Regions from separate parts of the Pantoea sp. sgz302252 genome, predicted to be linked through region 1. Evidence: predicted binding sites of a transcription regulator. Region 1 holds the regulator's gene; the other holds the start of a gene.
The links. Region 1 encodes PhoB, which activates phosphate uptake and scavenging genes when phosphate is short. Its sites were predicted from a motif close to CTGTCATAAAACTGNCNNAT; they were not measured.
Positions count from the first base shown of each region.

Region 2: uvrB (excinuclease ABC subunit UvrB) is a predicted target of PhoB. The motif match lies at 2,989-3,008, and genes of this name have one in related genera.

Region 1 is NZ_JBLFJW010000029.1:19,475-23,903, forward strand. It holds gene phoR (phosphate regulon sensor histidine kinase PhoR) at 367-1,662, opposite strand; gene phoB (phosphate response regulator transcription factor PhoB) at 1,684-2,373, opposite strand; gene sbcD (exonuclease subunit SbcD) at 2,547-3,749, shown strand; gene sbcC (exonuclease subunit SbcC) at 3,746-4,429, shown strand, end outside.
Region 2 is NZ_JBLFJW010000009.1:9,419-13,847, reverse strand. It holds gene pmrB (two-component system sensor histidine kinase PmrB) at 1-434, shown strand, start outside; gene uvrB (excinuclease ABC subunit UvrB) at 716-2,737, opposite strand; gene ACLW56_RS08810 (ABC transporter ATP-binding protein) at 3,492-4,214, shown strand; gene bioD (dethiobiotin synthase) at 4,189-4,429, opposite strand, start outside.

The DNA.
Region 1 (4,429 bases):
AGCAATATGGGATCGCAAAACCAGAGGATTATATCAACATGAAAACCCATACCAGCATGAATAACCAGTTATAAGAAAAACCCATGGCTTATCATGCGAACAAAAAAGCATCAGACGTTTGCTCATTATCCGCCGTTTGGTTAACTGGAAAGCAAAAAAGCCGGCTTTCGCCGGTTTCAGACTGCTGACAAAGAAGGAAAAAGCGTGGTTTTCCCTTCTTTGTGGTGAGCAGCCGAAAATCAATAAATTGATTTTCCTTGTTTTTTTATTCGGTACCCTATGACAAATCTCATTCGTTAGAGGTTTGTCATCACTCTCAGACCGGCTATCGCCGGTTTGTGTCAATCTTTCCTGCCAGTCCTGAAATCAGGCGCTTTTTTTGGCAATCAAACGTTCCGGCAGCAAGAAGCTAAAGCGCGTCATTTTGCCTGGCTGGCTCTCGATATCGAGCCGGCTTTCGTGGTGATTCACCGCATGCTTAACAATGGCTAACCCAAGACCGCTGCCACCTGTCTGGCGTGAACGGGCTTTGTCGACACGATAGAAGCGCTCAGTCAGACGCGGAATGTGTTCAGGCGCAATACCTGGGCCATCATCTTCCACGCTAAATAGCGCGCCGTGTGGCGCTCGCTGCCAGCGCACGGTAATGGTCGTGCCTTCAGGCGTATGATTCACTGCGTTATAAACAAGGTTCGACATCGCACTACGTAACTGTTCTTCACTGCCCAGTACCGTGAGCGAATCATCTATCTCGAAATGCAGCGTATGCTTTTTCTGGCTGAGCGTTTGCGCTTCCCGCTCGACGACTCGCAGCATCATTGGCACGTCGATACGTTCATTCAACGCCGCAAGCGGTGCCGCTTCGATGCGTGAGAGCGTCAGTAGCTGGCGCACCAGCCCTTCCATTCGCTGCGTTTGTTCGCGCATGGTGTGCAGCGCTTTTTCACGCGGTGCCCCTTCCAGGGTTTGCTCCTGCATCATTTCCAGATAGCCCTGCAACACTGTGAGCGGCGTGCGTAGCTCGTGGCTCACGTTGGCAAAGAAGTTGCGTCGAGCGCCTTCCAGTTGGTGCATTTGCGTGACATCACGCGCCACCAGCAACAGCTGTTTGTCGGTGTAAGGCATCACGCGAATTTCCAGATGCCGCCCGGTGTTGAGCACCAGATTGAGCGGCTTCGTGAAGTCGCGGGTTTTCAGGTAACGGGAGAATTCGGGATAGCGCAACAGGTTGAGAATGTTCTGGCCGTTATCGTCCGGCCAGCGCAGATTCAGCATTTGCTGCGCCAGGCCATTACACCAGAACATCGCCCCTTCTTCGGTGGTCAGCACCACCGCATCCGGCAAGGACTCTGCCCCACTGCGAAAGCGTTTGATCAGGCTGCCCAACTCGCGACGGCGCTTTTTATTACGCATCTGCATCTGGTGAAGCCCGTACAGCAAGGGCTCCCAGCTGCCGCTGCCCGGCGGGGGCGTCATGCTTCGGTCAACCCACAGCCACCAGGAGAGGCGCAGCAGGTTCCAGAAATGCCACACCAGCAGCCCGGTCACCGCCACCAGTAAAAACCAGGGCAAGTAACCGAAAATTGCCCCGAGGATCAGGGCCGGGATACAACAGAGGATCAGCTCGAAAACCAGCCTTTTCCATGACAACCGTTCAAGCACGGGTCACACTCCAGTCAATTGTCAGAAACGGGCAGAGAAACGATAGCCCGTGCCGCGAACGGTTTGCACCATCCGATCGTGACCACTGTGTTCCAGCGCTTTACGCAGGCGGCGAATGTGCACATCGACCGTCCTGTCTTCCACATAAACGTTGGTTCCCCAGACATTGTTCAGCAGCTGTTCGCGGCTATAAACACGTTCCGGGTGAGTCATAAAGAAGTGCAGCAGTTTAAATTCCGTTGGCCCCATGTCCAGCGGATTTTCGCCGGTCATCACGCGGTGCGAAGACGGATCGAGGCTTAATCCCTGCATCTCGATAACTTCTTCCACGGCCATCGGCGAAATACGACGCATGACCGCTTTAATACGTGCCACCAGCTCTTTCGGTGAGAAAGGCTTGGTGATGTAATCATCTGCGCCTGTTTCCAGACCGCGAACCCTGTCTTCTTCTTCGCCACGCGCCGTCAGCATCACGACCGGAATGTCGCGGGTCAGCGCTTCGCGTTTCAGGTGCTTGATAAACTGGATCCCGGAACCGCCCGGCAGCATCCAGTCCAGCAGAACCAGATCGGGCCAGGGCTCATTCATCTGGTTAACGGCACTGTCATAATCTTCAGCTTCTAAAGGCTGGAAGCCATTTTGCTCCAGGACGAAGCACACCATCTCGCGGATCGGCGCTTCATCTTCAACGACCAGAATACGTCTCGCCATTATTTGTCCCGTGTTATTAGTCATATGTATGCAATGCGGCGCTAGTATGCGTCAGTTTTATGACAGATTTATGATAGCGATTTTTTGATTATGACACCGAATCCGCGCAGTCATCGCCCTGTTATCGTTAAATGTTTATACTTGCTGCCACGCTTTCACGCCATGGACTGATTATGCGCATCCTACACACCTCTGACTGGCATCTCGGCCAGAATTTTTACAGCAAAAGCCGCGCCGCCGAACATCAAGCTTTTCTTGACTGGCTGCTGGCGACCGCCGAAGCGCAGCAGGTGGATGCCATTATTGTGGCGGGCGACATTTTTGATACCGGTTCGCCGCCAAGTTATGCCCGCGAGCTGTACAACCGTTTTGTCGTTCAGCTTCAGCAAACAGGCTGTCAGTTGGTCGTGCTGGCGGGAAACCATGATTCTGTGGCCACGCTGAATGAATCACGCGATATTCTCGCCTTTCTGAATACAAAAGTTGTCGCGGGCAGCGGCACGCCCCCGTGTGAATTAATGCTTCGGGATGGCACGCCAGGTGCCATTCTTTGCCCAGTCCCCTTTTTACGCCCGCGTGATGTGATTGTTAGCCAGGCTGGTGCCTCTGCGGGTGAAAAGCAGCAGCATTTATTACAGGCCATCACCGGGTATTATCAGCAGCAGTACAGCCAGGCATGCGACCTGCGCGGCGAGCGCACGTTGCCGATCATTGCCACCGGGCATCTGACCACCGTGGGCGCCAGCAAAAGTGACGCAGTACGTGACATCTATATCGGCACGCTGGATGCCTTCCCGGCGCAGAACTTCCCGCCTGCGGATTACATCGCCCTTGGGCATATTCACCGCGCACAGAAGATTGGCGGCACCGAGCACATTCGCTACTGCGGCTCCCCAATTTCCCTAAGCTTTGATGAAACAGGCAAAACCAAAACCGTCAATCTGGTGAGTTTTGAGGCCGGAAAACTGGCGGAAGTCCTGCCGCTGGAGGTGCCAGTCACTCAGCCACTGGCGGTATTAAAAGGGGATTTTGGCAGCATCAGTACGCAGCTTGAACAGTGGCGAGAGGCCGATAACAGCCAGCCGGTGTGGCTCGACATCGAAATGACCAGCGACGAATACCTGCACGATATCCAACGCAAAATTCAAACCCTGACCGAAACGCTGCCCGTCGAAGTGCTGCTGGTGCGTCGCAGCCGCGAACAACGCGAGCGCATCATGGCAAGCGAGCATCGGGAAACGCTGAGCGAACTGAAAGTAGAAGAAGTGTTTGAACGCCGTCTGGCGCTGGAAACCTTAGAAGAACCGCAACAACAACGCCTCCATCAGCTCTTCAACGAAACCCTGAGCGCCCTGTCCAGCGAGGAACAGCCATGAAAATTTTAAGTCTGCGGCTGAAAAATCTGAACTCGCTGAAGGGCGAATGGAAAATCGATTTCACCCAGGAGCCCTTCGCCAGCAACGGGTTGTTTGCTATCACTGGCCCCACTGGAGCCGGGAAAACCACGCTGCTGGATGCCATCTGTCTGGCGCTGTATCACGAGACACCGAGACTCAGCACGCTGTCGCAATCGCAAAATGATTTGATGACCCGCGATACCGCCGAATGTCTGGCCGAAGTTGAGTTTGAAGTGAAGGGCACCGCCTATCGCGCTTTCTGGAGCCAAAACCGGGCACGAAATCAGCCAGACGGTAACCTCCAGGCGCCGCGAGTGGAACTCTCACGCTGCGACACGGGCGAAATCCTTGCCGAGAAAGTGAAAGAAAAGCTGGATCTTACCGCCTCGCTCACCGGGCTGGATTACGGCCGTTTTACCCGTTCGATGATGCTCTCTCAGGGCCAGTTCGCCGCGTTCCTGAATGCCAAACCGAAAGAGCGAGCAGAGCTGCTTGAAGAACTGACCGGCACAGAAATCTACGGTCAGATTTCCGCGATGGTGTTTGAGAAGCACAAAGAAGCCAAAATCAGTCTGGAAAAGCTACAGGCTCAGGCATCGGGCATGGTGTTGCTAAGCGACGAACAACAGCAGGCTTTGCAGCAACGTTTGCAGGCACTC
Region 2 (4,429 bases), on a different contig from region 1:
CGCTCATTGAAGAGGTGATCCTGCCGATTCAGGGCGAACTGGAAACCATGCTCGAACAACGTGGGCAAACCCTGAAGCTGCCTGAGGGTGAACCTGAAGTCACTGTTTCTGGCGATGCCACGTTGCTGCGAGTGTTGTTACGCAATCTGGTTGAAAACGCCCATCGCTACAGCCCTGAAAACTCCACCATCACCGTGACAGTCGATAAAGGGATGATGGCGGTTGAAGATGAAGGCCCGGGCATTGATGAAGCGAAAAGTGGCGAGTTGAGTAAAGCATTTGTGCGGATGGACAGCCGGTACGGCGGGATCGGACTTGGGCTCAGCATTGTTACCCGCATCGCACAGTTGCACGATGCGCAGTTCTTTCTGCATAACCGTAAATCGGTGTCGGGCGTGAAAGCGTGGGTGAAATTTTCCCGCCGTGGGCGTTAATCAGTAAGTCAAAATCCACTGATGGAAAAAGCCGATGACGATAAGAAAGGAAACCAGAACGGTGAGTGTTGTTAACAAATCCTGTTTTTGCATGACGCTACCCTCATTAAAGTGAAGGTAGTATCGCCTGGTTACATTAACGGAACATTAAGACCCTGGCCGCCGAGTGTGACCGGGGTCTTAATTTTTGATTCATTGCCCGGCGGCGCTACGCTTGCCAGGCCTACAAACCCCGGATAAACGTAGGCCGGTATAAGGCGAAGCCGCCATCCGGCGTGGCTCTACGAAGCAGCAATAAACAGATCTCGCAGTTGGTGTAAACGGTCTCGCACCTCTGCCGCCTCTTCGAATTCGAGATTCTGCGCATGCTTCATCATCTGCGTTTCCAGCTCGCTGATTTTCTGCTGCAGCGCTTTCGGGGTCAGTGCCAGTTCAGCCGCTTCAACATCGGCAGCAGAGCGCCCTTTACCCCGGCCTTTGCCTTTGGCCTTCACGATATTCTCGCCAAACGACAGAATATCGACCACTTTCTTGTTCAGGCCCTGCGGCACAATGCCATTTTCTTCGTTGTATCGTTCCTGCTTCTCGCGGCGGCGCTCGGTTTCACCCATCGCCTTCGCCATCGACGGCGTGATTTTATCGGCATAGAGAATCGCTTTGCCGTTAACGTTACGCGCCGCGCGGCCCATGGTCTGGATAAGCGAACGTTCAGAACGCAGGAAGCCTTCTTTATCCGCATCCAGAATCGCCACCAGCGAGACTTCTGGCATGTCGAGGCCTTCCCTCAACAAGTTAATGCCAACCAGCACGTCGAACTCGCCGAGGCGTAAATCACGGATGATTTCCATACGTTCAACGGTATCGATGTCCGAATGCAGGTACCGCACACGCTCGCCGTGTTCTTCCAGATATTCGGTTAAATCTTCGGCCATGCGTTTGGTCAGCGTGGTGACCAGCACACGTTCGTTGATAGCTACACGCAAACGGATTTCAGAAAGCAGGTCATCAACCTGCGTGCCGACAGGACGCACTTCGATAATCGGGTCCAGCAGACCGGTTGGACGCACGACCTGATCGACCACATCGCCGCCTGATTTCTCAAGCTCGTAGTTGCCCGGTGTGGCCGACACGTAAATGGTCTGCGGTGCCAGGCCTTCAAATTCTTCAAACTTCAGCGGGCGGTTATCCAGCGCTGACGGCAGACGGAAGCCGTATTCCACCAGCGTCTCTTTACGCGCCCTGTCGCCGCGGTACATCCCGCCAATTTGCGGCACGGTGACGTGGGATTCATCAATCACCAGCAGGCCGTCTGCCGGAAGGTAGTCAAACAGCGTCGGTGGCGGCTCGCCCGGCCCGCGCCCGGAGAGAAAGCGAGAGTAGTTTTCAATGCCCGAGCAATAGCCCAGCTCGTTCATCATTTCGAGGTCAAACTGCGTACGCTGCGACAGGCGCTGTTCTTCAAGCAGTTTGTTGTTCTCCAGCAGCACTTTGCGGCGGTCGACCAGCTCTTCTTTGATCTCTTCCATCGCCTGCAAAATACGTTCACGCGGGGTGACGTAGTGCGTTTTCGGGTACACCGTAAAGCGCTGGATGGTCGATTCCAGCTGCCCTGTCAGCGGATCGAACAGCGACAGACGCTCGACTTCTTCATCAAACAGTTCCACGCGTAGCGCAATGTCGTCGGATTCCGCAGGGAAAATATCTATCACTTCACCGCGCACGCGGAAAGTACCACGCTGGAACGCCTGATCGTTGCGGGCATATTGCAGCTCCGCCAGACGGCGCAAAATGGAGCGTTGATCGATGATCATGCCGACCGTCAGGTGCAGCATCATTTTCAGGTACAGGTCAGGATCACCCAGACCATAAATAGCCGAAACAGAAGCCACCACGATAACGTCGCGGCGTTCAAGCATCGCTTTGGTGGCGGATAAGCGCATCTGCTCGATGTGTTCGTTCACCGAAGCGTCTTTCTCGATAAAGGTATCGGAACTTGGGACGTACGCTTCAGGCTGGTAGTAATCGTAGTAGGAGACGAAAAATTCCACCGCGTTCTCTGGGAAGAACTCTTTCATCTCGCCATAAAGCTGTGCCGCCAGGGTTTTGTTGGGCGCGAGGATCATGGTGGGGCGCTGAAGATCCGCAATCACGTTGGCGATAGTAAACGTTTTCCCTGACCCGGTTACGCCCAGCAGCGTTTGATGCGCCAGGCCATCTTCCAGCCCTTCTTTCAGGCGACGAATGGCTTCAGGCTGATCCCCGGAGGGACGAAAAGCAGAATGCAGTTTTAACGGTTTACTCATGGGTAACAACCTGATGAAGGGGAAACGGGCGGACGCTTAATTCTACTCTCCGCAGCAAAATTTGCCAATCAAAAATACTGGATAAAAAAACAGTACCGCATTATCGTATCTGTGTTACCGCTTCCACAAGCAAGCAACTGTGGCGGAAATTTACGCTGTGACAAGATAAAACACCTGTCCGGGTGGGTTATCCCCAGAACTTTTCCATTTTTAACATTTGTCAATATAGGTAATGAATCTTTTGTGGCGGCGGGTGACACTTTTCTTACAGGCATTGATTTTATACAACCACTTGATTAAAAAAGAAAATATTAAAAAGCCGCGTTTCGCAGCAATTCGGCGGGAAGCCGCGTATTCTCTCGCTCATCGTTAGTTTTCTAACTCTAATGCACAAGGTTATCCACAGGAATGGTGGATAACTGTCTGCAGCCCAACGCCCCTGCCACTCGCGCAAAACGCTTCAGGTCAGACAACGCGTCAGGGAAAAAATATTTATCGTTCTTTTTTGCGTTTAATCAGTAAAGCATCTGCCATTTTGCACTGAGAGATCGCTCGCAAATCCAGCATTCTCACTGCACCACAGCGCTTCATAACAGGCACTGCCAAAGTGCACCCGTTGCGCCTTTAGCCTGTCAATTGTGCGGTTTCTTACGGCTCTGTCTGAAAAAAAGCGCCGGGCGGGATGTTTCGCTGTTCTGGCAAGGGAATTGCAGAATCTTATCGCCACCGATGGCACACCACGAAGGAGAGGCCCATGTTGAGTTTACGCGCAGTGAATCACTATTACGGCAGTCAGCATACGCTCTGGAACGTTGACCTCGACCTCGAACCCGGGCGCTGCACCTGCCTGATGGGACTGCCGGGAATGGGAAAAACCACCCTCATCAACTGTATTGCGGGCTATCAGGACATCGAAAGCGGCAGCATCTTCTGGCATGAGGCCAGTGGGCCGCCTTGTGATTTGCAGACCCTTTCACCGCCGCTACGGGCCGCAATGGGCATCGGTTACGTCCCGCAGGACAAACGCATTTTTTCGCAAATGACCGTCGAGGAAAATCTGCGTATTGCACAGAGAGCAGGCAGCGACGGTTTTACGCCTCAGGGACACGATATCTATGAGCTCCTGCCAGAACTCTACCCGTTACGGCAAGTGAAGGGGTCCGCGCTGAGTGAAGACACGCAATATCAGCTGGCACTGGCTGGCGCACTGGTCACACAGCCGAAACTGCTGATCCTCGACGAGCCGACGCGAGGCATGGGGCAAGGGTTCATGCATAAATTGGGGGATTTTATTGTGCGCCTGAATCGCGAGCTCGGATTGACGGTGTTGCTCGCCGAGCAACACCTGTCGTTTATTAGCCGGGTCGCCGACAGATTTTGCCTGCTGCACCGTGGGCGTAACGTGGCGCAAGGCAATGTTCAGCAGTTGGATACCCGGCTACTGGAACAGTTTATGACCCAGAATGAAGTGCTGTGAGCGTGAGATACTGCCCTGGCTCAGCGGCCTCCGGGCCCTGTTCCAGCCAGGGAATTTCCCCCAGACACGGCGCTGGCAGCATGCGCGTTAGCGTCGCCAGATATTCCTGATGCCGTTTGCCAGGTGGAACAACGTCGTTGGCTATCCAGCCCGCTAATGTCAGCCCTGCCTGCTGAATGGCCTGCGCCGTGAGCACCGCGTGATTGATGCAGCCG